One region of the Cupriavidus basilensis genome, then DNA from elsewhere that is predicted to be linked to it. Evidence: predicted binding sites of a transcription regulator. Region 1 holds the regulator's gene; each other region holds the start of a gene.
What was found. Region 1 encodes FNR, which switches genes on or off when oxygen is low (the NO sensors DNR and NnrR bind a similar motif). Its sites were predicted from a motif close to TTGATNNNNATCAA; they were not measured.
Positions count from the first base shown of each region.

Region 2: F7R26_RS05585 (fatty acid desaturase) is a predicted target of FNR. The motif match lies at 1,725-1,738, and genes of this name have one in related genera.
Region 3: F7R26_RS01450 (Kdo hydroxylase family protein) is a predicted target of FNR. The motif match lies at 2,787-2,800, and genes of this name have one in related genera.
Region 4: F7R26_RS08385 (universal stress protein) is a predicted target of FNR. The motif match lies at 2,550-2,563, and genes of this name have one in related genera.

Region 1 is NZ_CP062803.1:2,570,226-2,577,497, forward strand. It holds gene scpB (SMC-Scp complex subunit ScpB) at 1-182, opposite strand, end outside; gene F7R26_RS11640 (hypothetical protein) at 309-818, shown strand; gene F7R26_RS11645 (sulfite exporter TauE/SafE family protein) at 774-1,538, opposite strand; gene fnr (fumarate/nitrate reduction transcriptional regulator Fnr) at 1,837-2,562, shown strand; gene F7R26_RS11655 (hypothetical protein) at 2,649-2,894, opposite strand; gene F7R26_RS11660 (membrane protein) at 2,897-3,115, opposite strand; gene ccoG (cytochrome c oxidase accessory protein CcoG) at 3,184-4,683, opposite strand; gene ccoP (cytochrome-c oxidase, cbb3-type subunit III) at 4,739-5,665, opposite strand; partial or broken gene F7R26_RS41725 (cbb3-type cytochrome oxidase subunit 3) at 5,762-5,896, opposite strand; gene ccoO (cytochrome-c oxidase, cbb3-type subunit II) at 5,900-6,577, opposite strand; gene ccoN (cytochrome-c oxidase, cbb3-type subunit I) at 6,597-7,272, opposite strand, start outside.
Region 2 is NZ_CP062803.1:1,240,554-1,247,825, forward strand. It holds gene F7R26_RS05580 (YXWGXW repeat-containing protein) at 1-278, opposite strand, end outside; gene F7R26_RS05585 (fatty acid desaturase) at 511-1,611, opposite strand; gene guaD (guanine deaminase) at 1,782-3,113, opposite strand; gene F7R26_RS05595 (adenosine deaminase) at 3,177-4,223, opposite strand; gene xdhC (xanthine dehydrogenase accessory protein XdhC) at 4,220-5,254, opposite strand; gene xdhB (xanthine dehydrogenase molybdopterin binding subunit) at 5,352-7,272, opposite strand, start outside.
Region 3 is NZ_CP062803.1:326,548-333,819, forward strand. It holds gene F7R26_RS01435 (lipid A biosynthesis lauroyl acyltransferase) at 1-218, opposite strand, end outside; gene F7R26_RS01440 (lysophospholipid acyltransferase family protein) at 215-1,153, opposite strand; gene metK (methionine adenosyltransferase) at 1,539-2,702, shown strand; gene F7R26_RS01450 (Kdo hydroxylase family protein) at 2,948-3,901, shown strand; partial or broken gene F7R26_RS01455 (aldehyde dehydrogenase family protein) at 4,089-4,872, opposite strand; gene F7R26_RS01460 (GMC family oxidoreductase) at 5,165-6,844, shown strand; gene F7R26_RS01465 (methyl-accepting chemotaxis protein) at 6,909-7,272, opposite strand, start outside.
Region 4 is NZ_CP062803.1:1,840,299-1,847,570, forward strand. It holds gene F7R26_RS08375 (YcbK family protein) at 1-373, opposite strand, end outside; gene F7R26_RS08380 (L,D-transpeptidase family protein) at 403-1,986, opposite strand; gene F7R26_RS08385 (universal stress protein) at 1,983-2,438, opposite strand; gene F7R26_RS08390 (universal stress protein) at 2,719-3,219, shown strand; gene F7R26_RS08395 (lipid-binding SYLF domain-containing protein) at 3,216-3,824, shown strand; gene F7R26_RS08400 (flavodoxin family protein) at 3,835-4,365, shown strand; gene F7R26_RS08405 (bifunctional aminoglycoside phosphotransferase/ATP-binding protein) at 4,393-5,946, opposite strand; gene F7R26_RS08410 (hypothetical protein) at 6,151-6,405, shown strand; gene F7R26_RS08415 (DUF1488 family protein) at 6,402-6,683, opposite strand; gene F7R26_RS08420 (helix-turn-helix domain-containing protein) at 6,853-7,272, opposite strand, start outside.

The DNA.
Region 1 (7,272 bases):
GCCAGTGCCACGAGTTCCACGCCGCGTTGCTCCCAGTCGCGGCGCAACTCTTCCAGCAGCACGCGAATGGTGTCGGCACCGACTTCGTCGGCAAACAGCCGGCGCAAGTCATTGACGCGCAACGGTTCCTGCGCGCAGATCAGCGCGGTCTCGAGGACGATCTTCGCCTCTTGGGTATTCATGTTGATTGCGTGCAGCCTGTCTTTGCACCTGCGCCCCGGTTGATCCCGGGCGCACTGGAGATTGCGGGTTCAGCGGTAGGGATTGCCACCGCCATCTGGCCGCGCAGCCAACCGCATGCTTGATGCATGCCAGCCGTGCGCCTTCTTTTATTGCATCGGGTGCCGGACCTGACCGGCAGGAGATCGCCCGGCCACCGGCTTTATCTGCCAGTCGACGGAGCCCTTGCGTCGCGCCTTCCCCCTGATGTGGCGGACCTGTCCGGCGCGGCGTTTATCATCGAACGCGCCGGGTGCAAGAAAATACGGATATCGGGCCTGCTGGCCTATTTCACCCCGCCCTGCCGTGGCTGGTCTTTTGAACCGAATCTTTTGAACCGGACGGCGGATGGGGAACGGTCCCTGGCGCTGATGCCTGCCTGGGTGTTCCTGGCATGCATCCCTGAGCAGCGGATGCTACCTGACGATGCCACGATGAAATACGCTGCGCGATATCGCTGTTCTTGCGATTGTATGGCATTCCCTGGCAAACCTGCAACCGATTCGCACAGCTACCTCAGCGAGGAAGTGACAGATACACCACGAAACGGCGCTTCAGAAGACCAGGCAGAATCCATGCGCGGCAAGCGTCTCAGGTAAAAGCAGCGCGCGCGCCACCCCGGCCAAGCCAAAAGCCACCACCGCAAGGCCAGCGCCAGCGCGCAACGCCGGGCGCCGCGAAAGCTGCCTGAGATAGCCGGACAGGCCCGAGATCACCAGCAGGTTCGGCAGGGTGCCCAGGCCAAACACGGCCATCACCAGCGCGCCCGACAGAGCATTGCCGGCCAGCAACGCCATGGCAAGAGCACCGTACACCATGCCGCACGGGACCAGCCCCCAGGCTAGCCCCATGCCGTAGCGGCGCAGCAAGCGGCCCTGCCCATGCGCCCGGGCCACAGCTGGCAAGCGCGCCCCGACAGCGCCAAGGCCGCGCAGCAAGCCACCCGCGCCCCGGGCGGCGAGCCGCTCAAGCCCACCCGTACCCATGGTGCGCCCGCACAACATCCACAAGCCCGACAGCACCAGCATCACGCTGCCGATCCCGAACAGCCAACGCTGCAGCGGCAGGTACTGTGCCTTCCAGACACCGGCACCAAGGGCACCCAGCAAGCCTCCCAGCACCGCATACATGCTCAGCCGCCCGGCATGCATGACAAGCAGTTCCAGCAACCAATGGCCGGGACGCCGGAGCACCGTGGCAGGCACGCGCGCAACGCCGCCCTGCTCCGCCGCCAGCGCGATCCCGCCGCACATGGCGGCGCAGTGCACGCCGCCCAGCAAAGCCAGGGTAAATACGCTGATAAGCACGCCTATGGTCAACTTCTCCTCCCAATCACACAATCGCAACGTCCGGCGCGGTAAAATGCGGCGAACGCGCCCCCGCAGCTCCAAGAGGCGCTATCAACATGAAGCTTGGCGCCCGCGTACATCAGCGCGCTCGCACAACATGACGACGGGCACGGCAAGCCGCGCTGCACAGATAGCGCACTGCCGCAAGACCCGCGCGCCAGGCCGATGTGGATAGCGCTTCCAACCGACGACTCTCAACGTCAAGCTCTCAACTCAATGCGCCTGCCACATCGCGCTTGATTGACTGCGCTAAACCGACAGGCCCCAATTGCTCACCACCATTCCCATTACCGAGATGTCGCCCCGCTGCTCCACTTGCTCGCTCGGCCAGCTCTGCCTGCCCGTCGGCATGTCGCAGCAGGACCTCGAAAAGATGGATACGCTGGTCCAGGACCGGGTGCGCGTACGCAAGGGCGAAACCCTGTACCGCCTCGGCGATCCTCTCACCGCCGTCTACGCGATTCGCTTCGGCACGCTCAAGACCCACCTGACAATGGAAGACGGCCGCTCGCAGATCACGGGCTTCCACCTTCCCGGCGAAGTCGTCGGCCTCGACGGCCTTGGCGAGATGCAACACGCGTCGGACGCCACCGCACTGGAAGATACCGAAGTCTGCGTGGTGCGCTTTGGCGATCTCCAGACGCTGTCCAACGTCCTGCCTTCCCTGCAGCATCAGTTCATGCGCCTGATGAGCAAGGAGATCTCGCAGGACCAGGTCATGTTGATCACGCTCGGATCGATGCGCGCCGAGGAGCGGCTTGCCGCTTTCCTGATCAACCTGTCCGAGCGCTTGTCCGCGCGCGGCTATTCGGCCTCCGAATTTGTGCTGCGCATGAGCCGCGAGGAAATCGGCAGCTACCTGGGGCTCAAGCTCGAAACCGTCAGCCGCCTGTTCTCGCGCTTTGCGGAAGCCGGCCTGATCCAGATTCGCCAGCGCCACGTCAAGCTGGTCGACATGGTGGGGATCAAGCAGATCGTCAACAAGTCCTGCTGACGTGCACGTCGCGGGCCGCCCTCGCCCGCGGCGGCTCGCCGCGATGCCGCGCCTGCTGGCCTGAACCGGCAAGGCGCGCATCACAGTCACTCCAGCTCGTCCGTGTCCGCCAGCCGCGTGGGCATGGTGTACAACGTCAAGCCGCTCGACAGCGAGCACAGCACCCACGCGATCAGGAAGCCCACGGTGTAGACCGCCTCCCGCGATGCCTCGACCGGCTGGCCGAAGAAGCGCAGGTCACCGGGATCGACCATGGAGAATACCAGCGCGGTCGTCAGCCCGGCGACCAGGAAAGCGGGCCACAACACCCACATCAGCCAGCGTAGCCTCATGATCACCTCGCTTGCGCCGCGACCGGCGCTGCCTGGCGTGCCGCGCTGCCCGCCTTCTCGACCACCAGGCCGTGGCGAGCGACCCCTTCCTCAATGGGCGGATCCGGGTGGGTCATGGCCAGCCAGATCGTGACCCCGCAGGCCACCATGGCCACGAACGGCCCACTCATCAGCAGCCACGGCCATGGCTCCTTCCACCAGGGATTGCTTTGCTGCGTCATCTGGCCTCCTCTAGTTCTAGATCGCGTCTGTAGCGTACGGATTGGTGCATCCAGCGTCCCCCGTCGCCTCATAGATTGCGCGGCACGATAAAGCTGGTGCTCTGTCGAATCTCCGCGCCATGCCCCCCCGCGCCCTTGTCGGGCACCGCGGTCACCGTGACCTCGATCTTGTGCGTGCCCTGCGCCGCGGACTCGATCGGCACGCGCACCCGGATGGGAATCAGGCGATTGGACGTGGGCTCCAGGTTGCCGGCAGCGTGATCATATTCCACGGCCAAGCCCTTGAGCTCATCGCTGCCCGCGCTGACGGCGACGCGCGTCGGCGCCTCGGTCGTGTTGATCAGCTGCAGCCGGTACACGTTCTCGATCCAGCGCCCTTCCACTTCCCGCCCCAGCGCGCCGCGGTCGCGGATGATATCGACCTTGAGCGGCGTGCGCATGGCCAGCGAGGCCATGAAGCCGGCGACCAGCGCCAGCCAGATCACCGAGTAGATCACCGTGCGCGGCCGCACCAGGCGCTTGCGTGCCACGGTCTCCGAGAGCGCGCTGCGCATGGCGTTCTCAGACGTATAGCCGATCAGCCCGCGCGGGTAAGCCATCTTGTCCATGACCTGGTTGCAGGCGTCGATACAGGCGCCGCAGCCAATGCAGTCGTACTGCAGGCCATCTCGGATATCGATGCCGGTAGGACAGACCTGCACGCAGATGCTGCAATTCACGCACGAGCCCAGCCCGGCAGCCTTGTGGTCCGCCTTGCGCGAGCGGCTGCCGCGCGGCTCGCCGCGGCCTACGTCATAGGTGACCACATAGGTGTCGCGATCCACCATCACGCTCTGGAAACGCGCATACGGGCACATGTACTTGCAGACCTGCTCGCGCATGAAGCCGGCGTTGCCCCAGGTGGCAAACGAGTAAAACAGCATCCAGAACGTCTGCCACGGACCCAGCGAGAGGCTCAGCACCTGCGCGCCGAGCGTGCGAATGGGCGAGAAGTAGCCGACGAAGGTAAAGCCCGTCCATAGCGCGATCACGATCCAGAGCGTGTGCTTGGTGGCCTTCAGGCGCAGCTTGCGCACGCTCCAGGGGTCGCCGTCCAGGCGGATGCGGGCAAAGCGGTCGCCTTCCACATGCCGCTCGATCCACATGAAGATCTCGGTGTACACCGTTTGCGGACACGCGTAGCCGCAGAACAGCCGCCCCGCAATCGCCGTGAAGAGAAACAGCGACACCGCGGAGATCACCAGCAGCACGGCAAGGTAGATCACGTCCTGCGGCCACAGCACCAGGCCGAAGATATAAAACTTGCGCGCGCCGAGATCGAACAACATGGCCTGGCGGCCGTTCCACTGCAGCCAGGGCATGCCATAGAAGAACAGCTGGGTCAGGACCACCATCCAGACCCGCCAGCTCGAGAACGCACCCGACACCGAGCGCGGATAGATCTTGCGGCGGACTTCATACAGGGTCTCGTCCGACGTTTCCGCGTCAGCCGAATCAGGCGTGGGCGCTCGCAGCGGCGCCCACGCGGCCCCGTTCCTTTCAAGCGGCTCCGGTCCGGGGGCGTTCATGTGCGAACGCCCCCGCCGCCGCGCGGGTCCGCCTGACAAGCATAAGCGCAGTGGCTCATTGCTTTGCCCCCTCGCCTGCGCCGCCGGTGTTGGACAGGCCCCAGACATAGGCCGTCAACATGCGGATACGCTCCGGCGTGAGGATTTCCTCGTGCGCCGGCATATGGTTGTTGTGGCCCTTCAGGATGGCATCGACGATGTTCGCCTCCGAGCTGCCGTACAGCCACACGCGGTCCGACAGGTTAGGCGCGCCAAGCGCCTGGTTGCCCTTGCCGGTGGAGCCATGGCAGGCCGCGCAGGTGGACTTGAACGTGCTCTCGCCGCGCGAGGCGCGAATCGGGTCGGAAGACAGGCCGGACAGCGAGCGCACGTATTGCGCCACGTCGCCAGCGAGCTTGCCGTCGATGGTCGAGGCGAACGACGGCATCACGCCGTTGCGGCCCTTGGTAATGGTCTGCGTGATGGTCTCGGGATCTCCGCCGTACAGCCAGTCGTTATCGGTCAGGTTGGGAAAGCCGCGGCTGCCGCGCGCATCGGAGCCGTGGCATTGCGCGCAGTAGTTGAGAAACAGGCGTTGCCCGATTTCGCGCGCCGCCGGGTCGGCCGCCACCTGCTTGACGTCCATCTGCATGTACTTGCCATAGACCTCGCGTTGCAGTTGTTCGGCTGCCTGGCGGTGCGCCTCCAGCTCAACCCGGCTGGAGGTCTTGAGCACGCCGGCGTACGAACCCAGGCCGGGGTACAGCACCAGGTAACCCAGGCCAAAGATGCATGCCAGCAGGAACATCCACATCCACCAGCGTGGCAGCGGGTTGTTCAGCTCGCGCAGGTCGCCATCCCACACGTGGCCGGTGTCCTCAGGCGCGCCCACAACCTTGGTGACCTTGCGCTGGGAGAACAGCAGCCACACGCACCAGACGATGCCGACCAGCGCGATGGCGGCAATGTAGTAGCTCCAGAAATCCGTGAAGAAGTCGCTCATGACTCAGTGTTCCTGCGTGGTGTTGTTTGCGCCGCCGGCATGACGCGCGACGCGGTGGCCGGCGTCGGGCCTGTCTTCCTGGCGTGCGGCCAGCGGCTCGTCGGGCAAGGCGAACGGCAGCATGGCCGACTCCTGGTTGGCGGCCTTGCGCCCGGACGACCAGGCCCACCAGCAGATGGCGATGAAGGCAGCCATCGAGATCACGGTGGAAAACGCGGTGATCATTGCCATGGCTTACTCCTTGGCCGGCGTGGCCGCGGGCTGCGCAGCGGCCGCGGTATCGACCCGCACATTGCGCTTGGCGATGCCAAGCTCCTGCAGGTAGGCGACCATCGCGTCTTCCTCGGTCTTGCCGGCCAGCGTGGCAGGCGCCTGCTCGATCTCGGCGTCGGTGTACGGCACGCCGAGACGGCGCAGCGCACGCATGCGGTCGCGGACATCGTTGGTCTGCAGCGGCGTTTTCTCCAGCCACGGGTAGGACGGCATCACCGATTCGGGCACCACGTCGCGCGGATTGCGCAAGTGGATGCGCTGCCAGTCATCGGAGTAGCGTCCGCCCACGCGCGCCAGGTCGGGACCGGTACGCTTGGAGCCCCACAGGAAGGGATGGTCGTAGACCGACTCGCCCGCCGTGGAGTAATGACCATAGCGCTCGACATCGCCCTGCAAGGTGCGCACCTGCTGCGAATGGCAGCCCACGCAGCCCTCGCGGATATAGATATCGCGGCCCATCAGGCGCAGCGCGGAGTACGGCTTGATACCCGCGTCGGGCTCGGTGGTGGAGTGCTGGAAGAACAGCGGCACGATCTGGACGAGCCCGGCGATGCTGACCACCAGGATGGTGCAGATGATCAGCCACCCGATATTCTTCTCCAGGGTCTCGTGCGTAAAGAAGCTTCGTTTTTCGGACATCGTTTCTATCCTGGAATGATCAATGGGCGGAGGCGGAAACGCTGGTCGGGATCAGTGCATCCACGGCAGGCTTGCCGATGATGGTCCTGGCCACGTTGTATGCCATCAGCAGCATGCCGGAGAGGAAGCACAAGCCACCCAGCAAGCGGATCAGGTAGAACGGGTACTTGGCCTTGACCGCTTCCACGAAGGCGTAGGTCAGCGTGCCGTCGGGCTGGGTGGCGCGCCACATCAGGCCCTCCATCACACCGGCGATCCACATCGAGGCGATGTACAGCACCACGCCGATGGTGGCGATCCAGAAATGCAGCTCGATCAGGCGCACGCTGTACATCTCTTTCTCGCCAAAGAGCCGCGGGATCAGGTAGTAGAGCGAACCGATCGAGATCATCGCGACCCAGCCCAGCGCGCCGGAGTGCACGTGGCCAATGGTCCAGTCCGTGTAGTGCGACAGCGCGTTGACGGTCTTGATCGACATCATCGAGCCCTCGAAGGTCGCCATGCCGTAGAACGACAGCGCCACCACCAGGAACTTGAGGATGGGATCGGTGCGCAGCTTGTGCCAGGCACCTGACAAGGTCATGATGCCGTTGATCATGCCGCCCCACGAAGGTGCCAGCAGGATCAGCGAGAACACCATGCCGAGCGATTGCGCCCAGTCCGGCAGCGAGGTGAACTGCAGGTGGTGGGGACCA
Region 2 (7,272 bases), 1.3 Mb from region 1:
CAGCGGCCGTGCACCCAGAACCAGTCGTTGCCTTCCCACTTCCAGTGGCCCGGCACCCAGTTCCAGCCGTAGGCAGGCGCGGGGCCGCGGTCTTCGTGCACCGGCGGTGGCATGTTGCGGACCACCTGGTGGGGTGGCGCAGGCGCCGGCTGGCGTACTACCACGCGCTCGGTCACGCAACCGGCCAGGCTGCCAAGCACCGCCAGCGAGGCGAGCGCCGGCAGGGCGGCGCGGAGCAGGCGGCGGCGTGCGGGCGCATGGGGTTTGCTGATTGCCATTTGTCTTTGTCCTGTTTGTCCTGTCGGCGCTGATTTGCGCTCGGGCGTTGTCCAAGGGGCGGCCCCGGGTCGGGATGTGCAATGACCCTGGGACCGATACCTTGCTTAACGAGGCAAGCGCCGCTGCGCGGGACAAGCGCGCGGAAAGATTTTGTAATTGAGTATTACGCGCCCCAAAAGACAAAGCGCAGCCAGGGCGGCTGCGGCAGGGGGTGGGGGGGAGGATGGTGGGTTATGCCGGCACTGGCGCGTTGGCGCTGGTCTGGCGGCCGCGGAAGTCCGTCCAGCAGAGCGCCTTGAAGTCGTACAGCTTGCAGCGGCGCGCGGTATCGAAATACCAGCGCCAGGTGAAGTTCTGGATGATGATGCGGCCCGGCAGCGCATGCTCCAGCAGCGCCTGGGCGCGCTTGAGGCGGTACAGCGGCACGCTCATGTCCACGTGGTGCGCGGTGTGCTCCATGATGTGGTGCAGCGCCGCGCCGATGCCATAGCGAAAGCGCAGGTGCACGGTGGTGGAGACGAAGGGCTGGGCGCGCGCCCACATGGCCTTGGTGTCGTACCAGGCCACGCTGGTGTGGGTGTGGTGCACGTAGAGCACGAAGCCCACCGTGAAATTCCAGACCAGGAACGGCAGCACGAAGCCCAGCCCGACCAGCAGCGCCACCGACTGCCCCGTGGCGATGGCCAGCCACGCCAGCGCACCGATCCAGGCCACGCCGAAGAGCGCCACCAGCGTGCAGTCCCACATGAAGACGGCGCGGCGCGTGGGCATCTGGCGGCGGCTGGGGAAGAACATCTTGAACCACCAGATCTCGACCAGGTAGTACAGGCCCGCGCCAAAGCCGGTGCGGTAGACCCGCTCCAGCGCGCGGCGCCAGCGCGGCAGGGCCTGGAATTCCTCGAGCGAGTAAGGCTGCCAGACGAAGTCGAAGCCCTTGAGGTTGGAGTAACCGTGGTGGACCACGTTATGGCCCACTTCCCACAGGCTGTAAGGCGTGAGCGACGGCAGGAAGGTCAGCCGGCCCAGCCATTTGTTCAGGCCGCGCCGGGGCGTCAGGCTCTGGTGGCAGGCATCGTGGCCGATGATGAACAGGCGGGCGATGATCAGCCCCGTTGCCACGCTGGCGGCCAGCTTGGCGAGCCAGTGGGAGAACAGCACCACCCCGGCCAGCGCGGCCAGGAACAGCGCGGTGTCCAGCGCGAACAGCGCCAGCGCGCGCGGCGTGCTGCGCGCGGCAAGCGGGATCAGCCAGCCGCGGATGATCTTGCGCGAGGGCAGGGGGACGTCAGGGGAAATCGGCTCCGGAAAGGAAGCTTGCTGCGTGGCAATCATGCAAAAACCTTCAGTTGTCGAACGCGGGGTCGGGCTGGGCCCGAGACTGGCGATGCGCGGCCACGGGACAGGCCGATGGTGTGACAGCTTAGAAGGATTGCGTGACAGGGGTGTTGATCCGGGTCAAGCCAGCAAGGCCGGACCCGGTGTTACACAGCGGGAAGTGACGATTAGTGCGCGGCGCAGGCCGGCGCGCTCGCCGGCTCGCCCATCACATACACCTCGCCGATGACGCGGTCGTCACCCAGCATGGCGAAGGCGAACAACTGCTCTTCCAGCGTTTCCGAGCGCTCGCTGCGGCGCGCGATCAGCGGCGTGGCCTGCGGGTCGAGCACGATGAAGTCGGCCTCGCAGCCGGGGGTGAAGCTGCCCACGCGCTCGCTCCAGCCCAGTGCATCGGCGGCGGCACGGGTGGCCAGGTAGAACATGCGCAGCGCGGTCAGGTGGTAGCCGCCCATGCGCGCCACCTTGTGGGCGGCGTTCATGGTGCGCAGCATCGAGAATGAAGTGCCCCCGCCCACGTCGGTGGCCAGCGTCACGTTGAGGCGGTGCGCATCCGACTGGTGGAAGTCATAGAAGCCGCTGCCCAGGAACAGGTTGGAGGTGGGGCAGTGCGCCACCGCCGCGCCGCTGTCGGCCAGCCGCTTGCGGTCGTCCTGGTCGAGGTAGATGGCGTGGCCGTACAGCGCGCCCGGGCGCAGCAGGCCGTAGTGATCGTAGATGTCCAGATAGCTGCGGGCTTGCGGGAACAGCTCGGCCACCCATTTCACTTCGTCGCGGTTCTCCGCCACGTGGGTCTGGATGAAGGCGTCCGGGTAGGCCTTGGCCAACTCGCCGCAGGCTTGCAACTGCGCTTCGCTGGAGGTGGGCGCGAAGCGCGGCGTAATGGCGTACGACAGGCGGTTCTTGCCGTGCCAGCGCGAGATCAGGTCGGCCGAATCGCGCGCGCCGGACTCGGCGGTGTCGCGCAGGAATTCGGGGCAGTTGCGGTCCATCATCACCTTGCCGGTGACCAGGCGCAGGTTGCGGCGGTCGGCTTCGGCAAACAGCGCATCGGCCGACGCCGTATGCACGGTGCTCCAGGCCACGGCGCTGGTGGTGCCGTTGCGCAACAGCTCGTCGGCGAAAAAGCCAGCCACGGCCGCCGCGTATTCCGGCTCGGCAAAGCGGCGCTCCTCGGGGAAGGTATAGGTCTCCAGCCAGTGCAGCAGGCCGGGCGAGGGCGAGGCGATGATGTCGGTCTGCGGGTAGTGCACGTGCGTGTCGATAAAGCCCGGCACGATCAGCTTGCCGCGGCGGTCGATCACTTCGGCGCCGGCCGGGATCTGGTCGGCCAGGTCGGCATGGCTGCCCACCGCGGCGACATGCCCGGCGGTAACGATCAGCACCCCGTCTTCCCAATACTGATACGCGTCGTCATGAAACTGGGGGTCGCGCAGGAAGTGCAGCACGCGGCCACGGATGGCGCGGGTGATGGACTGGGTGGGGGGCGTGGTCGTCATATCGATGTCTCGTCATGCGCCGGCGCGCGCATGGCGCGCCGGCATCTTGGGGTGAGCCGCGCTTCAGGCCGTGGAGGCCGCGGCGGGCAGGGGGGATTGCCAGAAGTGGTCGACTTCGGCGAGGAAGGCAGTCTTTTGCGAGGCGGGCAGGAACGACGCCTCGAAACTGTTGCGCGCCAGCTTGTGGCCATCGGCCGCGGTCAGCGGCAAGGCTTCGAAAGTGGCTTCCCAGTTCGCGTTCATATAGCCGCCGAAATAGGCGGGGTCGTCCGAGTGCAGCGTGACCAGCACGCCGGCTTCGAGCAGGCGGTGCAGGGAGTGGTCGCGCAGGTCCGGGTAGACCTTGAGCTTCTGGTTGGACAGCGGGCATACCGTGAGCGCCACGCGCTCGCGGGCCAGCCGCTCGACCAGTGCCGGGTCGTCGATGGCGCGCACGCCGTGGTCGATGCGCTCCACCTTGAGGATGTCGAGCGCGTCGGTCACGTATTGCGCCGGGCCTTCCTCGCCGGCATGCGCCACCAGGTGCAGGCCGAGCTCGCGGGCGCGGGCAAACACGCGGGCGAACTTCTCCGGCGGGTTGCCCTGCTCGGAGGAATCCAGCCCGATGCCGACAAAGCGGTCGCGGTAGGGCAGCGCGGCTTCCAGCGTGGCGAAAGCGTCTTCCTCGGAGAGGTGGCGCAGGAAGCAGAGGATCAGGCTGCTGGAGAAGTCGTACTGCGTGCGGGCCTGGGCGAGCGCGTCGGAAATGCCGTCGATCACCACATGGATCGGCACGCCGCGCGCGGTATGGGTCTGCGGGTCGAAGAAGATCTCGGCGTGGCGCACGTTGTCGGCGACGGCACGCTGCACGTAGGCCATCGTCATGTCGAAGAAATCGTCCTCGGTCAGCAGCACGCTGGCGCCGGCGTAATAGATATCGAGGAAGGATTGCAGGTCGGTGAAGGCGTAGGCCTTGCGCAGGGCTTCCACGCTGGCGTATGGCAACTTGACCTTGTTGTGCTGGGCCAGCCGGAAGATCAGCTCAGGCTCGAGCGTGCCTTCAATGTGGACGTGCAGTTCCGCCTTGGGCGTCTGGCGGATACGGTCTGCGAGCGCGGCATCGAGCGTCATGGGGTTCCTTTTGCGGTCTTGGTTTGCGTCGTGCTCGTCGCTTTGCCGCTGCGGCTGGCGACGAGCGCACCCAGATGGGCGAGGCGCTGGTCGCGAACCTGCAGCAACTGGGCGACGATGGCAACCGCAATCATAGCCGGAGCCTTGTCCGTGATGCCGCAGACGCCCATCGGGCACGTCATTTCCGCGAAGCGGGAAGGGTCAATTCCGTGCTCCGCCATGCGGTGCTCGAAGCGCGCGCGCTTGGTCTTGGAACCGATCAGGCCGAAGTAGGCGAAGTCGTCGCGCCGCAGGATGCGCTCGCACAGCGTCTGGTCCAGCGCGTGGCTGTGCGTCATCACCAGGAAGTAGCTGCCGGCGGGCGCGTGGTCGACCACCGCCTCGGGGATGTCGCTGGCTTCCGGGGTGACGTTGTCGGGCAGGTCGGCGGGAAACAAGGTATCGCGCTCATCCACCCAGTGCACCTGGCACGGCAGGTTGGCCAGCACCTTGACCAGCGCATGGCCCACGTGGCCGGCGCCGAACAGCACCACGTGCAACTCGTCCGGCACCAGGGTGTCGGTCCAGCCGCCGTCCGCCTGCAAGGCCACCGAGGGCAGCAGCGCCGGTGCCGCGGCGTGTTGCACCGCGCCGGTGCGCGGCACCGTGCGCGTCAGTGCGCGTCCGGTGCCGAACGCGGCCTGCACCGCGTCCAGCCACGGCAGGTCGGCCTCGCCCAACACCTCGAAGGCGAGCAGCACCACGCCGCCGCAGCATTGGCCCAGCGCCGGGCCCAGCGGGATGCGCACGATCTGCCGCATCGCGTCGCGCTCGGCCAGCATGGTGCGGGCGATCTCCATGCCGCGCCACTCGAGATGGCCGCCGCCGATGGTGCCGACCAGCTCGTTGGCGGTCACCAGCATGCGCACGCCCGCCTCGCGCGGGGCGGAGCCTTTGACCTCGGCGATGGTGACCATCACCACCGGCACGCCGGCGCGCACCCAGCGGGTGGCGTCGGCGAAGCGGAAGGGTTTGAGGGGCGCGTCCTGCATGGTGATGCCTTTTTTAGTTGATGCTCGTTACTTCGTTGCGGTCTTCAGCGAAGATGGCCTGTGGGAGAGGGCGGGCGCATCTGCAAGCCGCTGTCTCCTACTGCGCCACCCGCACGGCGTCCACCGCATCCAGGATTGCCTCGCTGGTCGCGGGCGCCACCAGCGGCGGGTTCACCTTGTAGTCCCCCACGCTGGCCACCGCGTCGCGGATCGCGAAGAACACCGAGAACGGCAGCAGCAGCGGCGGCTCGCCCACGGCCTTGGAACGATGGATGCTGTCCTCCGCATTGTCGTTCTCGAACAGCCGCACGTAGAACGCTTCCGGGCAGTCGTTGACGGTCGGGATCTTGTAGGTGGAGGGCGCATGCGTCATCAGCTTGCCGTCCTTGTTCCACCACAGCTCCTCGGTGGTCAGCCAGCCCATGCCCTGGATAAACCCACCCTCCACCTGGCCGATGTCGATGGCCGGGTTGAGCGAGCGGCCGGCGTCGTGCAGCACGTCGGCGCGCAGCAGGCGCCATTCGCCGGTGAGCGTGTCCACCAGCACTTCCGAGCACGCCGCGCCATAGGCGAAGTAATAGAACGGCCGGCCTTGCAGCTTGGACTGGTCCCAGTACAGCTTGGGCGTGGTGTAGAAGCCATCGGACCACAGTTGCACCCGTGCCACGTAGGCTTGCCGTGCCAGGTCGCTGAAGTCCAGGCGGAGTTCGCCCGCGACCACCAGGTCGTCGCCGAACTGCACGCTGTTGGCGTCCACGCCGGCCTGGCGCGCGGCAAACGCCGCCAGCCGCTCGCGGATCTGCCGCGCGGCGTCCTGCGCGGCCTTGCCGTTCAGGTCGGTGCCGGTGGAGGCGGCCGTGGCCGAGGTGTTGGCCACCTTGCTGGTATCGGTCGCGGTCACGCGCACGCGTTCGAGCCGGATGCCAAGCTCATGCGCCACCACCATCGCCACCTTGGTGTTCAGGCCCTGGCCCATCTCGGTGCCGCCGTGGTTCACCAGCACCGAGCCGTCGTTGTACACATGCACCAGCGCGCCGGCCTGGTTGAAGTGGGCCACGTTGAAGGAAATGCCGAACTTCACCGGGGTGATGGCGATGCCCTTCTTGAGCACCGGGCTGGTGGCGTTGAACGCGCGCGTGGCCTCGCGGCGCGCGCGGTAGGCGCTGGTCGCCTCGAGTTCGTCGAGCAGTTCGTGGATGACGTTGTCTTCCACGGTCTGGCCGTAAGGCGTGACGTTGCGCTCGGTCTTGCCGTACAGGTTGGCGAGGCGCACGTCGAGCGCATCGCGGCCCACGGTGCGTGCCACGTTGTCGAGGATGTACTCCATGGCAAAGGCACCCTGCGGGCCGCCGAAGCCGCGAAAGGCGGTGTTGCTCTGCGTGTTGGTCTTGCCGCAGTAACCGTCGATCTGCACGTTCGGCAGCCAGTAGGCGTTGTCGAAGTGGCAGATGGCGCGGGTCATCACCGGGCCGGACAGGTCGGCCGAGAAGCCGGCGCGCGAAACCATTTCCACCGACACGCCTTCGACGCGGCCGTCGGCATCGTGGCCGACTTCGTAGTCGAAGACGAAGTCGTGGCGCTTGCCGGTGATCATCATGTCGTCATCGCGGTCCGGGCGCAGCTTGACCGGGCACAGCAGCTTCCAGGCAGCCAGCGCGGCGCAGCAGGCGAACATGGCCGATTGCGATTCCTTGCCGCCGAAGCCGCCGCCCATGCGGCGGCACTCCACCAGCACCTGGTGCGCGTGCCAGCCCAGCATATGCGCCACGGCATGCTGCATTTCGGTGGGATGCTGGGTCGAGCACCACACATGCATGCCGTCGTTTTCCTTGGGCGCGGCGTAGGCGATCTGGCCTTCGAGGTAGAACTGCTCCTGGCCGCCCAGGCGGATGTGGCCCTTGTCCCGATGCACGGCGGCGGCGATATGGCTGGCCGGCTCGCCGCGCGTGAGGTGCATCGGCGGCAGCACATAGCTGCCGGCCTGGTGCGCCGCCTCGGGCGACAGCACCGGCGCCAGG
Region 3 (7,272 bases), 2.2 Mb from region 1:
ACGGTGCGAAAGGTCTGCCGCGAGAGCGTTTCAATCTCGGCGTCGGTCCGCTCGGGGAAGCACAGGCGCAGGTTGGTCTGCACCACGCGGCGCCGGCTGCTGGGAATGAGGTAGAGCAAGCTGCCCAGGCCTTCGCCGAAGCGTGCCACGAGCGGATAGGGGAGCTTGCCCAGCACGGTCAGCAGGCCGATGCCGAGCCAGGTAAAAATACGGCTCATTGTTGGTCGTTGGAGTGGGGGACAGGCGCCGGTGCCGGCACCTCCAGGGGGCTGCGCGAAGCGTCGGCTGCGGGCGCGCGAGGTGGCTGGGCGGGTGGCGGTTCGGCGCCGCCCGGCTGCTTGTAGCGGTTGTAGCCCCACAGGTACTGCGTCGGGCATGCCTTCACCAGCTTCTCGACGGCCGCGTTGATCACCGCGACGGCTTCTGCCTGGTCGTCGGGCAGCGGGTCTTTGATGACCTGCATATGGCCCATGTAGCCCGCGCCACGCGGCAGGCGCTCGGCGAAGATCACCGCGATGGGCGCGCCCGTGAGCTGCTGCAGGCGCTGCACCAGCGTCATGGTGTAAGCCGGCTTGCCAAAAAACGGCGCCCAGGCGCCTTCGCCGCCGGTCGGGACCTGGTCGGGCAGGATGCCGATGGCCTCGCCTCGCTTGAGTGCCTTGACCAGCATGCGCACGCCGCGCGGCTGCGCCGGCGCCATGGCCAGGTTAGGGCGCGTGCGCATCTTGACGATCCAGTCGCGTAGCCAGGCCTGGTGCGGCGGCTTGTACAAGGCCGTGACCGGATGCCGCAGGGCAAATGCCTGTGGGAGCACTTCGAAGCAGCCAAGATGCGGCACCAGGATGATCAGCCCGCGGCCCTGCGCCATCAGCTTGTCGAGTTCCGGCCAGAGCCGGTCGGCAAAGCCGTACATGCGCGCCTCGGGATGGCGCCGGCTCCAGAAATAGGGCATTTCCAGGATCATGCGGCCGGTCGAGCGGGCCGCCTGCGCCACCATCGCGTCGCTGGCGTCGGGGTAGGCATGGCGAAGGTTTTCCCTGAGCCGCGTGCCATAACGTCCCGGCAGGCGTGCCGCCAGCAACCCGAGCGCACCGCCGATGGCGTGCAGCCAGGAGAGCGGCAAGCGGGAGATCAGCCAGAACAGAAAGGTCATCGGATTGCGATAGCGGCCCGGCGGGCCGGGTGGGTCATTAATGTTTTGCCGGGCGCTGCCGTTAGTGGGGCAATCAAAATGAATCTGGTGTTGTTACGGGGCCCACCGTACGGCTTGCACTGCCTGCAGGCTCGCGCCAGGCCGGAAACGCGCCGCCTGTCGGGTGGCGCGGCCTGGCCGCGACAGCGTCCGGTATTGGCAGGTGTGCCTGATAACCGGGGTGCTGCAGCGCAGCTTGCAGGCGCGTATAATAGCGCGTATCGCCGAGTTAACTGACAACTTGCGGGGCGATACCGTTCTACCGGAACGGCATGAAAATTCCGCTAAAGCGTCGCCGCCCGGGCTTAGAGGTTGGCGCGCAATAGCCAAACCTGGAGAAAAGTTCGTGGCAAACGACTTCTTGTTCACTTCGGAATCCGTCTCCGAAGGCCATCCCGATAAGGTCGCCGACCAAATTTCCGATGCTGTCCTCGATGCCATCCTGGCCCAGGACAAGTACGCGCGCGTGGCCGCTGAAACGCTGTGCAACACCGGCCTGGTTGTCCTGGCCGGGGAAATCACCACGACTGCCAACGTCGATTACATCCAAGTTGCGCGCGACACCATCAAGCGCATCGGCTACGACAATACCGAATACGGCATCGACTACAAGGGCTGTGCAGTGCTGGTCGCTTACGACAAGCAATCGCCTGACATCGCTCAGGGCGTGGACCGCGCCTCCGACGACTACCTGAACCAGGGCGCCGGCGACCAGGGCCTGATGTTTGGCTACGCCTGCGATGAAACGCCGGAGCTGATGCCTTTCCCGATCTATTATTCGCACCGCCTGGTCGAGCGCCAGTCGCAACTGCGCCGCGATGGCCGCCTGCCCTGGCTGCGTCCCGACGCCAAGTCGCAGGTGACCGTGCGTTACGTCGACGGCCGCCCGCACAGCGTGGATACCGTGGTGCTGTCGACCCAGCACTCGCCGGATATCACCCAGGCGCAGATCCGTGAAGCCGTCATCGAGGAAATCATCAAGCCGGTGCTGCCGGCCGAGATGCTCAAGGACACCAAGTACCTGGTGAACCCGACCGGCCGCTTCGTCATCGGCGGCCCGCAGGGCGATTGCGGCCTGACCGGCCGCAAGATCATCGTCGACACCTACGGCGGCGCTTCGCCCCACGGTGGCGGTGCTTTCTCGGGCAAGGATCCGTCCAAGGTCGACCGCTCGGCAGCCTACGCTGCCCGCTATGTCGCCAAGAACGTGGTCGCCGCCGGCCTGGCGCGCCAGTGCCAGGTGCAGGTCAGCTACGCCATCGGCGTGGCCCGCCCGATCAATGTGACGGTGTACACCGAAGGCACGGGCAAGATCTCCGACGAGGCGATTGCCGCGCTGGTGCAAGAGCATTTCGACCTGCGCCCGAAGGGCATCGTGCAGATGCTTGACCTGCTGCGCCCGATCTACGAGAAGACCGCTGCCTACGGCCACTTTGGCCGCGAAGAGCCGGAATTCTCGTGGGAAGCCACCGACAAGGTCGCGCTGCTGCGCGCTGCGGCCGGCCTGTAAGGCTGCTCGAACCTTGTATCGGAAAGACCGCCTTCGGGCGGTTTTTTTTCGCGCCTGCGGTGGCGTTCCTGGCTTGCCACCGCCTTGTCCTGGATCAAGCGCGGCATGGCTGGGCGTGGCGCGCCATGGCCGCGAGGGTAGAATCGCGGGATGGCAAGGTGGCCCGGCGAGTGGCGCTTTGTTCGCCTGCCGCGGCGCGCGCATGCGCGCTCAAGACCGCCGGAGCCCGCATACCGAGGATGCCCATGTCACTTGATTCGACCCTTACCCCTTCCACGCCCACCCCCGCCACTGCGCCCGGGGCGGCCGCGCCCGCGTTCAACCTGATCCGCCCCCAGCCCTATACCGAGTGGGCTCCGCAACTCGATGCCGGCACCAAGGCGGCGTTGCGCCGCGAGTTGGAGCAGGGCGCCGTGCTGTTCTTCCCCCAACTGCGCTTCCAGTTCGAGCCCGGCGAAGAGCGTTTCCTGGACAGCCGCTGGTCGGACGGCAAGTCAAAGAACATCAACCTGCGCGCCAACGACCAGGCCGTGCGCGGTGCGACGGGTGGCGAGCAGGACCTGAAAGACCTGTACGTGCTGATTCGCCGCTATGCCGAGTACAGCGAGAAGCTGGTGCTCAGCCTGTTCCCTGAATATGGCCCGCATATGGTGCGCGCCGGCACCTCGCTGCGCCCGAGCGAGATCGCCGGGCGGCCGGTGAGCTGGCGCAAGGACGACACGCGGCTGCATGTGGACTCCTTCCCGTCCAACCCGATGCTGGGCCAGCGGCTGCTGCGCGTGTTCCACAACATTGACCCACAGGCGCCGCGCGTGTGGCGTGTGGGCGAGCCGTTTGGCGATTTCGCCAAGCGTTTCGTGCCGAAGACCAAGGGCATGTGGCCGGGGCAGGCGCGGGTGATGGAGATGCTGCATATCACCAAGCGCCGGCGCTCGGAGTATGACCATCGGATGTTGCAGCTGCACGATCTTGCAAAGGCCGACCTGGAGTACCAGGCCAATGTGCCGCAGCAGGAATTTCAGTTCCCGCCCGGGTCGACCTGGATTGTATTCAGCGACCAGGTGCTGCATGCGGCTATGAAGGGCCGGGCCATGATGGAGCAGACTTACTACCTGTCGCCGAAGGCGATTTCAGACCATACGCATTCGCCGGAAGCGGTGTTGGCGCGGATGCTGGGGCGGCCGATGGTGGTGGGTTGAGGCTGGGTGGTCGTTACGCCAGCGGGCTGGAAAACACCACGGGCTTCGCTTCGCGTGGCTCCTAGCTAAGCCACCCCTCTCCCCGGCCCTCTCCCCCTGAGGGGAGAGGGAGAGACAGCCGTCGTCAGGGCGCGCCGCGTTGGCCCGTTCGGCGGCTTCGATCAACGCCGCAGGTTTTCCTCGTCATTCAGCGCATCAACAGCTTGATCATCGTTTCAAAGCGCTTGCCATAGGGTGGCTTCAGCAGCCCGGCGCCGTTGATGCCGGATTGGCGGAAGATCGGCTTGAGCTTGGAGAAGGTTTCAAAGCCCGCCTGGCCCTGATAGGCGCCCATGCCGCTGGGGCCCACGCCGCCGAAGGGGAGGTCTTCCTGGGCGATATGCAGCAGCGTTTCGTTGATGCTGACGCCGCCCGCCACGGTTTGCGCCATGACGTGGTCGATCGTGCGGCCGTCTTTCTCGAACAGGTAGAGCGCCAGCGGACGTGGGCGGCATCGCTCACCAGGCCGTCCAGCCGCGCGAACAGCGCGGCGTGTACTCGGAGAGCTTGACCATGGCGCGGTTGCCCGCGACCAGCGCGCCCACCAGCGGGCCCACGGTCAGGTAGAGCGGGTAATTCCACGGCACCACGATGCCGATCACGCCCAGCGGCTGCGGCATCAGCCGCGACGTGGCGGGCTTGAACCACAGCCCGGTGCGCACCCGGCGCACCCGCATCCAGCGCTTGCCATGACGCAGTGCACCGTCGATCCCGGCCACGCTGGGAAAGGCCTCGAGCAGCGCGGTTTCCTGGCGGGGGCGGTTGCCGAAATCGGCGCTGATGGCTTGCGAGATCTCGTCCATGTGCCCCGTTACCAGCTTGCGCAGGCGCCGCAGCCGGTCGGCGCGCACGGCCCAGGCCGGGGCCTGGTCGCGGCGCGAGGCGGCGCGCATGGCGTCGAATACGGATGACATCTCGGGCACTTCTCTCATGTCGCGCTCTCCTTGGGGTCGTGCGCCGCCCTTGGCGCGCGCGGCGTTTAGATCCCCGCACCATATGCCAGGCGGTGCCCCCTGACAATGGAGGCCGGCCACTAGCCGCGTGCTTCAAACAACCGTATTCATCGATCCTCCTTCGCCCTTTCCAGTGCCCTGGCAAAGCCCTACACTGATTTCGCGGCATGCTTTCGGCGTGCCAGCCAGACCGGGTTGACCGGCATGCGCGGCTTGCCGGAGCGTTCGGCGCAACCCCGGCACACTGACCTCGGACCAGGCGGGGAGACGGATGGAAACCACCTTTGACTATCTCGTCGTTGGCGGCGGTTCGGCGGGGTGTGCCCTGGCCGGGCGGCTGGCCGACAGCGGCAGCGACAGCGTGGCGGTGCTCGAGACCGGCGGCCACGATCACCATGTGCTGGTGTCGACGCCGGCGGGCTGCGCGGCTATGCTGCCGCGTGCCGGTAGCCATAATTACGGCTACCGTACCGTTGCGCAGCCCGGGCTGAACGGGCGTCGTGGCTACCAGCCGCGCGGGCGCGGCCTGGGAGGCAGTTCCTCGCTCAATGCCATGATCTACACGCGGGGCACGCCGGCTGACTACGATCGCTGGGCCTCGGCCGGCTGCGACGGCTGGGCCTGGGACGATGTGCTGCCCTATTTCCGCCGGGCCGAATGCAATGAGCGCGTGGCCGGGCGCGATGACGATCCCTGGCACGGCGGCAGCGGCCCGCTCCATGTGTCGGACCTGCGCACGCCCAATCCCTTTGGCCAGCGCTTTATCGAGGCGGCCCAGCAGGCCGGCTATCGCCGCAACGACGACTTCAACGGCGTGGACCAGGAGGGCGCTGGCTGGTACCAGGTGACCCAGCATGGCGGCGAGCGCTGGAATGCCGCGCGCGCCTACCTGCATCGCGGCGACGCCGCCGACCGCGCCAGCAATGGCGGGCGCGAAAACCTCGCCGTGATGACGGGCGCGCAGGTGCTGCGCATCGAGTTCGAGGGCCGCCATGCGGTGGGGGTGGTAGTGCGGCAGGATGGCCGCGAGACCCTGTTGCGGGCACGCCGCGAGGTGATCGTGTCGGCCGGCGCGTTCGGCTCGCCGCAACTGCTGATGGTGTCGGGCGTCGGCCCTGCCTCGCATCTGCGCGAGCTAGGTATTCCCGTGGTGCACGACCTGCCGGGCGTGGGCGCCAACCTGCAGGACCACCTCGACGTCATCGTGCACAAGCGGGTGGCGGCGTCCGAGCTGTTCGGGGTCTCGGTGGGCGGCGCGTTTCGCCTGCTGGCCGAGATACTGCGCTACCGGCGCGAGCGCACCGGCATGCTGACTTCCAACTTTGCCGAGGCAGGCGCCTTCCTGAAGAGCCACGCCGGGCTGGACGAGCCCGACCTGCAGCTGCATTTCGTGGTCGGAATGGCTGACGACCATATGCGCCGCATCCGCCTGGGCCATGGCTATTCCTGCCACGTTTGCGTGCTGCGCCCGAAAAGCCGGGGCGAGGTACGGCTGGCTTCGCCCGATATCCGCGAGGCGCCGATGATCGATCCGTGCTTCCTGTCGGACCCGCGGGATCTTGACGGCCTGGTGGCCGGCGTGCGGATCGTGCGCCGGATCCTGGCGCAGCCGCAACTGGCGGCGTTCGGCGGCAAGGAGCTGTATTCGGCACACTTGCCGGCCGATGGCGGCGACGACAGCGCGATCCGCGCGATGATCCGCGCCCACGCCGATACCATCTACCATCCCGTGGGGACGTGCCGCATGGGCATGGACGAATACGCGGTGGTCGATCCGCAACTGCGCGTGCGGGGCGTGGAAGGCTTGCGCGTGGTGGATGCTTCGATCATGCCAACGCTGATTGGCGGCAACACCAATGCGCCGGCCATCATGATCGGCGAGCGCGCGCATGACCTGATCCGGCACGGCCCGCGCGTGGTGTTGCGCATGGCGGAGGTCTTGGCCGTTTGAGGGCCGTTTGAAGGCCGTGTGAGGGGCGGTGCGAGGGGTGGTGGGCCGCCCCTCGCACCCGCGCTCAGGCCGTAGCCAGGCGGAAGGTCGATACCGTGTCGCGCAGCTTGCCGGCCTGGTCATCCAGCGATTGCGCGGCGGCGGCTGCTTCTTCCACCAGCGCGGCATTTTGCTGCGTGACTTCGTCCATCTGGCCCACCGCCTGGTTGACCTGCTCGATGCCCGCGCTTTGCTCGTCGGAGGCCGCGGCGATCTCGGCGATGATGTCCGATACGCGCTTCACCGCGTTCTGGACTTCGCTCATGGTCTTGCCGGCATCCTCGGCTTGTGCCGAGCCCGTGCGCACGGTGTTGACCGAGCTGTCGATCAGGTCCTTGATTTCCTTGGCGGCGCTGGACGAGCGCTGCGCCAGGCTGCGCACCTCGCCG
Region 4 (7,272 bases), 730 kb from region 1:
TGCGCAGCCGCGCGTTGGTGGCGGGGCTGCGATAGCCGGAGATGACCTGGAAGGGGGTCTCGCAGCACAGGGTTTGCCTCAGGCGGTAAAGCAGCGCGAACAGTTGCGGATCGATCACGCCGACCTCGCCCGAGTAGTGATCGCGCAGGAAGTGATTGAGCGCGGCCAGCGACCCGGGCACGAACTGATCGCCGACGGCGTAGACCAAGGCGATGCGCTCGCCGGTGTGGGTGTGCTCGAAGGACAAGCTGCGGGCATCGGGCAAGCTTGCCAGCGCGGCCCGGGCCGGCAACGGCAGCAGCGTGCCAGCCAGCACAAGCCCGCCGGCGTGCCGCAGGAACCGGCGGCGAGGATCGCTGGGCGGTCTGGTCATCGAAAGCACTCCCCTTTGGTGCAATTGCCCTATCTTGCCTGCGTGCTGGCCAAGGCGGAAGCCCGCAGGCGGGCCGACCGTTGCCGCAGCGCCTCGTCAAGCACGCTGTCCAGCCCATAGATATCCGGGAAGAAGTAGATGCGAGCATCGGCCTTGACGATGGCCGTGCCGTAGGCAAGCACAACCGGCAAGGGCTGGCGCAGCCGCAGCGTGCTGGATTCTCCCTTCTCCATGGCCTGGCGGATGCGCGCCTCGGTCCAGCCGGGCGTGTCCTGCAGCACGAAGCCAGCCAGCGCCTCCGGCGCCTCGACACGGATGCAGCCATGGCTCAGGTCGCGTCGGTCCCGCGCGAACAGTTGCGGGGTGGGCGTGTGATGCAGGTAGATGTTCTCGTTGTTGGGGAAGACGAACTTGATGTCGCCAAGCGCATTCATCGGGCCCGGGCGTTGCCGTATGCGCAGTTGGCCGCGCTGGACCGCATCCAGGCTGGCAGCCGACAGGGTGGTGATCACCTTGCCGTCGCCAGTGACGAACTCGAAGCCTTGCCGCTCGAAATAGCCGGGATCGCGGCGCAGCCGGGGCACGGTTTCCGCGCGCGCGATGGACGGCGGCACGTTCCAGTAAGGACTGAACTCGATGAAGCGCATGTCCTCCTTGAACAGCGGCGTGCGCGTATCGAGCGCCTTGCCCACGATCACCTTCATTTCCGCCTTGACCTGGATGGCGCCGTCGTGGATTTCGTAGGCGCGCAATACGAACTCCGGCACGTTGACCACGATCATGCGCGGGCCCTCCAGCAGGGGCGTCCAGCGCAGGCGCTCCAGCGTCAGTTCGATCTGCCGCACGCGGCCGGCGAGCGGCGCGTTCAGTTGCGCGAACGTGCCCGCGCCGATGGCGCCATCCGCCTCCAGCCCGTGGCGAACCTGGAACGCCTTGACGCCCTCCACCAGTTCGCCTTGGTAGCGTTCCGGGACCGGCGTGGCGGCGGGCAGGTCGCCTAGTGCGATCAGGCGCTGCGCCAGCACCGGCAGCCCGGCGTAGGCCTGCCCGGGCACCAGCTTCCTGCCGGGCAGCGGCGGCAGCGGTGCCTGCCAGGCCGGGTGGCCTGCCAGCGCGCGGTAGCGTGAAAGCGCCGCGCGCAGGCTGGCGTAGAGCGGGAACGACGGCGCCGCCTGCCGGACTGCCTCGGGCAGGTCCTGCCCGGCGACGGCTGCGCGCAGGAGGCGCGACGGATCGAACTGCCGGTCCGGCGCCGGGGCAAATTTCTCGTGGATCGTGCCGGGATCGACCCGGCCGCCGTGCAGGTCGGCGAGATAGCGCTGCATTGCCGCCGTCAGCCTCTCGTCCAGCGAGGCGGCGGCTTCGGGCGTCAGTGGCGGCCCGTGCGCGGCCTGGCCCAGCGCGCGGTGCAGGCCCTCGGCATCATAATCGCGGGGGTCCAGCCCGTCGGCCGTGGCGCCGTCGAGGATGCCGGCGGCCTGCCAGGCCTGGGCATTGGGATGGCCCTGCGAAAACCAGAGCGCTGCCGGCGCGGCCTGCACGGCCAGCGCGATGCCATGGCAACTCAAGGCCCATGCGGCCAGCAGGCCGGCAAGGACCCGGGGCGCCCTCATTCCTCGATCTCGCTGCGCACCATCAGCACCGGCTTGTTGCTCTTGTGCACCACGCCTTCGGACACACTGCCCATGACCAGGCGCCGGAAGCCGCGGCGGCCGTGCGTGCCGATCACGATCAGGTCCGCATTCCAGCGGTCGGCTTGCTCCACGATCGTGGTGGAGATCTGCCCGGGGGAAACGGGCTTCTCGAGGATCAGCGTCGAATGCGGGACGCCGGCATCCGCCAGGCGCGCGGCGGCCGCTGCCAGCGCATCGCGTCCCGCGGCCAGGATGCCTTCCATCAGTTTGCGGGGGTCGTAGCTGCCCGCCGTGAAGAAGATATCGTTGTCGTCCGCCACGAAGAGCACCTTTACCTCGCTGCCGGTCGCCTTGGCCACCGTGATGGCCTGGGTCAGCGCTAGTTCCGAAGAGCGGCTGCCGTCCACCGCGAGCAATATTCTCTGGTACATGGTCCGTGCCTCCTGGCTGGATGTCGCCATGTTGCAATGTCGATAGTCGATAGGAAAGCGCGCATGGGAGCGGCTTCCATCTGCAGCTTAGAGGGCTGGGCACGGGACGTATTGATGCACGTCAAGCCACCCGGGCGCTGCGCACAAAGCGCGCAAGCGGCGCGTGCCCGGGAAAGCAGCAAATGCCATGATCTACATCAACACCATGCTTGCCCGGGCGTACACACTGGAAGCGTCTGCCGCAAGCTGCGGCGCCTGTCTTTCCAGCGGGAGGTACAAGATGTACAGCAAGATCCTGGTTGCCGTGGATGGCAGCGAGTCCGCCGATCGGGCGCTGGGGGAGGCGCTGCGCCTGGCCGCCGCGCTGCGCTCGGAACTCACCGTGGTGCATGTGATCGATAACAGCTACCTCAGGTACGAGGTCGGCTACATCGACCTGACAGACCTGCGTGCCGGCCTGCTCGAAGGCGGGCAGATCCTGCTGGACGAAGCCAAGGCCAAGGCGGCGGCTGCGCAGGTGACATGCAAGACGCTGATGGTGGATGAAGCCCTGGCGCTGGGCGACGTGGCCAACGCGATCGAGCAGGTGGCGCAGCAGACCGGGGCGGAGTTGCTGGTGCTGGGCACGCACGGACGCCGCGGCGTGCGGCGCTTGCTGATGGGCAGCGTTGCCGAAGCGCTGGTGCGGCAATGCCGCCAGCCGGTTCTGCTGGTGCACGCGCCCCAGGCTGAGGCGAACGCGGCCACAAAGCTGGCATCCGGCGCGACGGCGAAGCCATGACCCCAACGTTGCCGGCTGCCGCCAGGCGGCGGCGCCTGGCATGCCGGGCGCTCGCCGGAGCTGCCGTGCTGTGCTGCGCAGCAGGCCTGCCGGCGCCCGCGTGGGCAGGTCCAGCCGCCGACAAGCGCGTGCTGGATGCCGACGAGCTCGATGCGCGCTGCGAAGCCGTGCTGGTGCGCCTGATGGCGCGCAACCCCGGCGTGCGGGCCCTGCTGGACAAGGCCAGCGGCGTGCTGGTGTTTCCCGATGTGCTTGCCGGCGGCGCGGTGGCGGGCGTGGAGCAGGGCGACGGCATGATGCGTGGCGCAGGCGGGGACAAGGCCTATTACCGGCTGATTGGCGCCTCGCTCGGGGCGCAGGCGGGCATGGCATCCAGGGCCGTGGTGCTGGTGTTCCTGACCGGGCAGGCGCTGGAACGCTTCCGTGCCAGCCAGGGCTGGACCGTGGGCGTGGACGGGTCGGTGTCCGTCCTGAGCCTGGGCATCGGTGCCAGCCTGGATAGCAACACCGTGCGGGGCGATATTGCGGGCTTCGTGCTGGCCAACGGCGGCGTCATGATCAGCCTGTCGCTGGTCGGCACGCGGATAACCCGGATCGAGAGCTGAGGAGCCATCGATGGAAAAGATCCTGATCGTTTATTACTCGCGCACCGGCACGGCGCGCCAGGCCGCGGAAGAACTGGCGGCGCAATCCGGCTGGCCGCTGGCGGAGGTCGGCGACCAGGCCAGCCGCGCCGGCTTGCTGGGCGATGTGCGCTGCGTGCTCGATATCTTGTTGCAGCGCCATGTAGGCTACCGCTACGCCGGCCCGGCGCTGGACGATTGCCAGCGGCTTGTCATCGTCGCACCCATCTGGATCGGCCACTTGGCCGCACCCATGCGCAGCTTCCTGCGTGACCACATGCCACTGACCTGCAAGACGTCGGTGATCTGCGTGATGGCCCGGCAAGGCGCTTTCCGGGCGGCAGAGGAGGTCGCCCGGCTGGCCACGGAGCCGCCGTCGCCGGTACTGGCGCTGCGCCAGGCCGATGTGGCCAGCGGGGCGGCAATGCAGGCCCTGCGCGCGCTTACCGAGCAGGTGGAAGCCGCCAATGGCCGCAGCGGCGGCGCGCAGCGGCCAGCATGGCTGTCGCCCAAGGAAGCCTGAGCGGGCAAGTTGCCACGAACCGCCCAATCAGCCGGACAAAACGGTATCGCCTATGCGCACCACATGGCGCCATTCATCGCTGCCCAATGGCTCCTGGGCGCGCCGCTGCCACTCCAGCACCTGGAGGTCCGCCTCGGAAGGATCGCCGCCCTGGCGCGCGCGCGTGACGATCCGTTCGCGCAGGGTGGCCAGGCTTGCATGGCAGTCGACGATGGAAAAGCCAGCTCCACGGCGCGCGGCCAGCGACGCAAACCGCCGCCGCTCGGCGCGCGCAAGGAAGGTCGCATCGGCAATCATGGGGAATCCGGCGCCACTGCCGAGCCGGCAGATTGCCAGCAGCCGCCGGTAGACGCGGGCGGTGTGTTGCGCCGTGTAAAGGTCGCCGTGCGCGTCCGGATTGCCAGGTGTATCGGCAAGTTGATGGCCATGTGCAAGCGCAAGGCGTTTGCGCTCCACGTCGGCGCGCACGCGCACCATGGCCGCGGCCAGCGCCAGCTGGTGGGCAACGGTGCTTTTGCCGCTGCCCGAGAGGCCATGCATGATGGTGATCGCGCCCGGATTGCGCGTCAGCGCGGCACTGGCCAGCGCGAGCAGATCGTTGCAGCGCATCTGCGCCGCCGCCATTTCCGCGGCGGTGCCGGTGCCGGTGCCTGCCGCGCTGCGCTGGTGCGCCCGCTCGAGCAGCACGCGGGCGCGCACCACGGCGCGCAGCGCCGTGTAGAACGGCAATATCGCCAGGCCGGCATAGTCGCCGCTGCATTCCAGGTAGGTATTGATCAGCCGGTAGGCCAGGTCTTGCCGGCTGGCATGGAGCAGATCCATGAAAACAAAGGCGGTATCGCTGATGGTGTCGATCCAGCGTAGCCCCGCATCGAACTCCAGGCAATCGAATGGCGTGGGCTCGCCATCGATCAAGGCGATATTGCCAAGGTGCAGGTCGCCGTGGCACTCCCTGACATGGCCGCTTGCCAGCCGCTTGGCAAATGCCGGTTGCAGCGCCACGGCCCGCTCGCGCAGCAGCGCCGCCACGCGTGCCGCCGCGCCGGTGCCCGAGGCGAGGGCGGCAACGCCCGCCATGGCTTGTTGCGCCACCGCCGCGATCCGTGCCGGCGTGCCATGCCCGGTGCCGCCGCTGGCGACCGGCGCGGCCAGGTGGATCGCGGCAAGCCGGCGGGCCAGCGTCTCGACATGGGTGCCGGTTAGCCGGTTTGTCTGCGCCATCGCGCAGAACAGGTCTTGCTGGCGGAAGCGGCGCATCTTTACCGCGTACTCCAGCGCTTGGCCGGTACCGCCTACCCGGACCTCCCCGGGGTCGGGTCCCGCCACGATCGGCACCACGCCGAGGTAGAGCGCCGCCGCCATCCTGCGATTCAGTTCGAGTTCGGCCTGGCAATCCGCCTCGCGGGCGGCCAGCGTGCCGAAGTCGACGAAGTCCAGGCGCACGGGCTTGCGCACCTTGTAGGCAAAGGGCCCGGCAAGGAAGACTTGCGAGATGTGCGTCTCGATCAGGCTGACCTTGCCCACCGGATGCGGGTAAGCCGCGGGCCGCATCAACGCTTGCGTGAGTGCCGCCGGTTCCATGCCGCGTTCTCCCAGGTGCCTGTCTCCCCGATTGGACAGGTCATGTACCCATGCTATGCACGTGCCTGGAAGTTAGCTTGATGCGGATCAAGCCGAGCGGCAACCACGCGCCTATATTGAAGCGGAACGAGGGTTCGGCGCGGCAGGCCACGGGCGTGACAAGCCGGTGCGCGCAAGCGCCGGCAACCGGAGGCGGCGATGAAGATGACAGTTCCCCACCAACTTGCTACGGGCGGCTGCGTGAGCCGGCGCGGCCTTGCGGCTTGCCTGGCGGCCATGCTTTGCGCTGGTTGCGCGCCGGGACCCGAGTGGTGGCGGCCGCCCAGGCCCAAGGCCGACGCGATCGCGCCCGCCGCCCCGATGCACGCCTGGAATGCCATGCGCCTGTCCGATCCGTTGCTGGCAGCCACTGCCGCTGCCATCGAGGCGCCGCGCCAGCCGGCGCACGCCTGCGTCTAGCGCGCGAAACGGAAATGACCGCTGTGCAGCACGATGTGGTGAGCCGAGGTCATTTCAAACAGTTGCTGCGCCACGCATTCGATATCCTCGCGGTGCCCTTCGAAGGCTTGGATGAGGTCGTCCGGCCGGTACGAACGCGCACCGAAGTGGTCTTCCAGTGCCTCCGCCGTGATCGCGTAGCTGGCCGGGATGCCGTCGACGCTGGCAGCGCACTCGAGACAGAGATCAGCCGGGCGATACGAGGGGATGGTTTTTGCAAAGACGATCTTGATGGTCATGGCCTCGACCCCGGGGAAGAGAAACAAGGAAGGTGCAAAAAGGACGGCGCCATGAAGTGCAAGGCGGAGCACGGGAAAGGCGAGCGCCGCGGGCACGCCGCGGCAGCTTTCTGCCAGTCTAGGCACTACGGTTGCAGCCGCAAGGGGCGGCTTGTGCAACGGTGCCCGCCTAGATGCGGTCCAGCGCGTCAAGATCCAGCAAGGTCACGCGCTTGCCCTTGACCTCGATGAGGCCATCGCGCTGGAAGCGCGACAAGGTGCGGCTGACGGTCTCGAGCTTGATGCCCAGGTAGCTGCCGATTTCTTCGCGCGTCATGCGCAGCGCGAGGTCGCGCCGGGAGTAGCCGCGCGCATGCTGGCGCGCCGAGATATTGAGCAGGAATGCCGCAACGCGCTGCTCGGCGCACAAACTGGCGAGCAGCAGCATCACGCCCGATTCGCGCACGATCTCGCTGCTTAGCATGCGGTGCACGTGCTGCTGCAGCGAGCGCATCTCGCGGCAGAGCGCTTCTAGCAGATGGAAGGGAATGACGCACACCGCGCTGTCTTCCAGGGCGATGGCGTCGCAGGCGTGGTGCTCCGTGCAGAT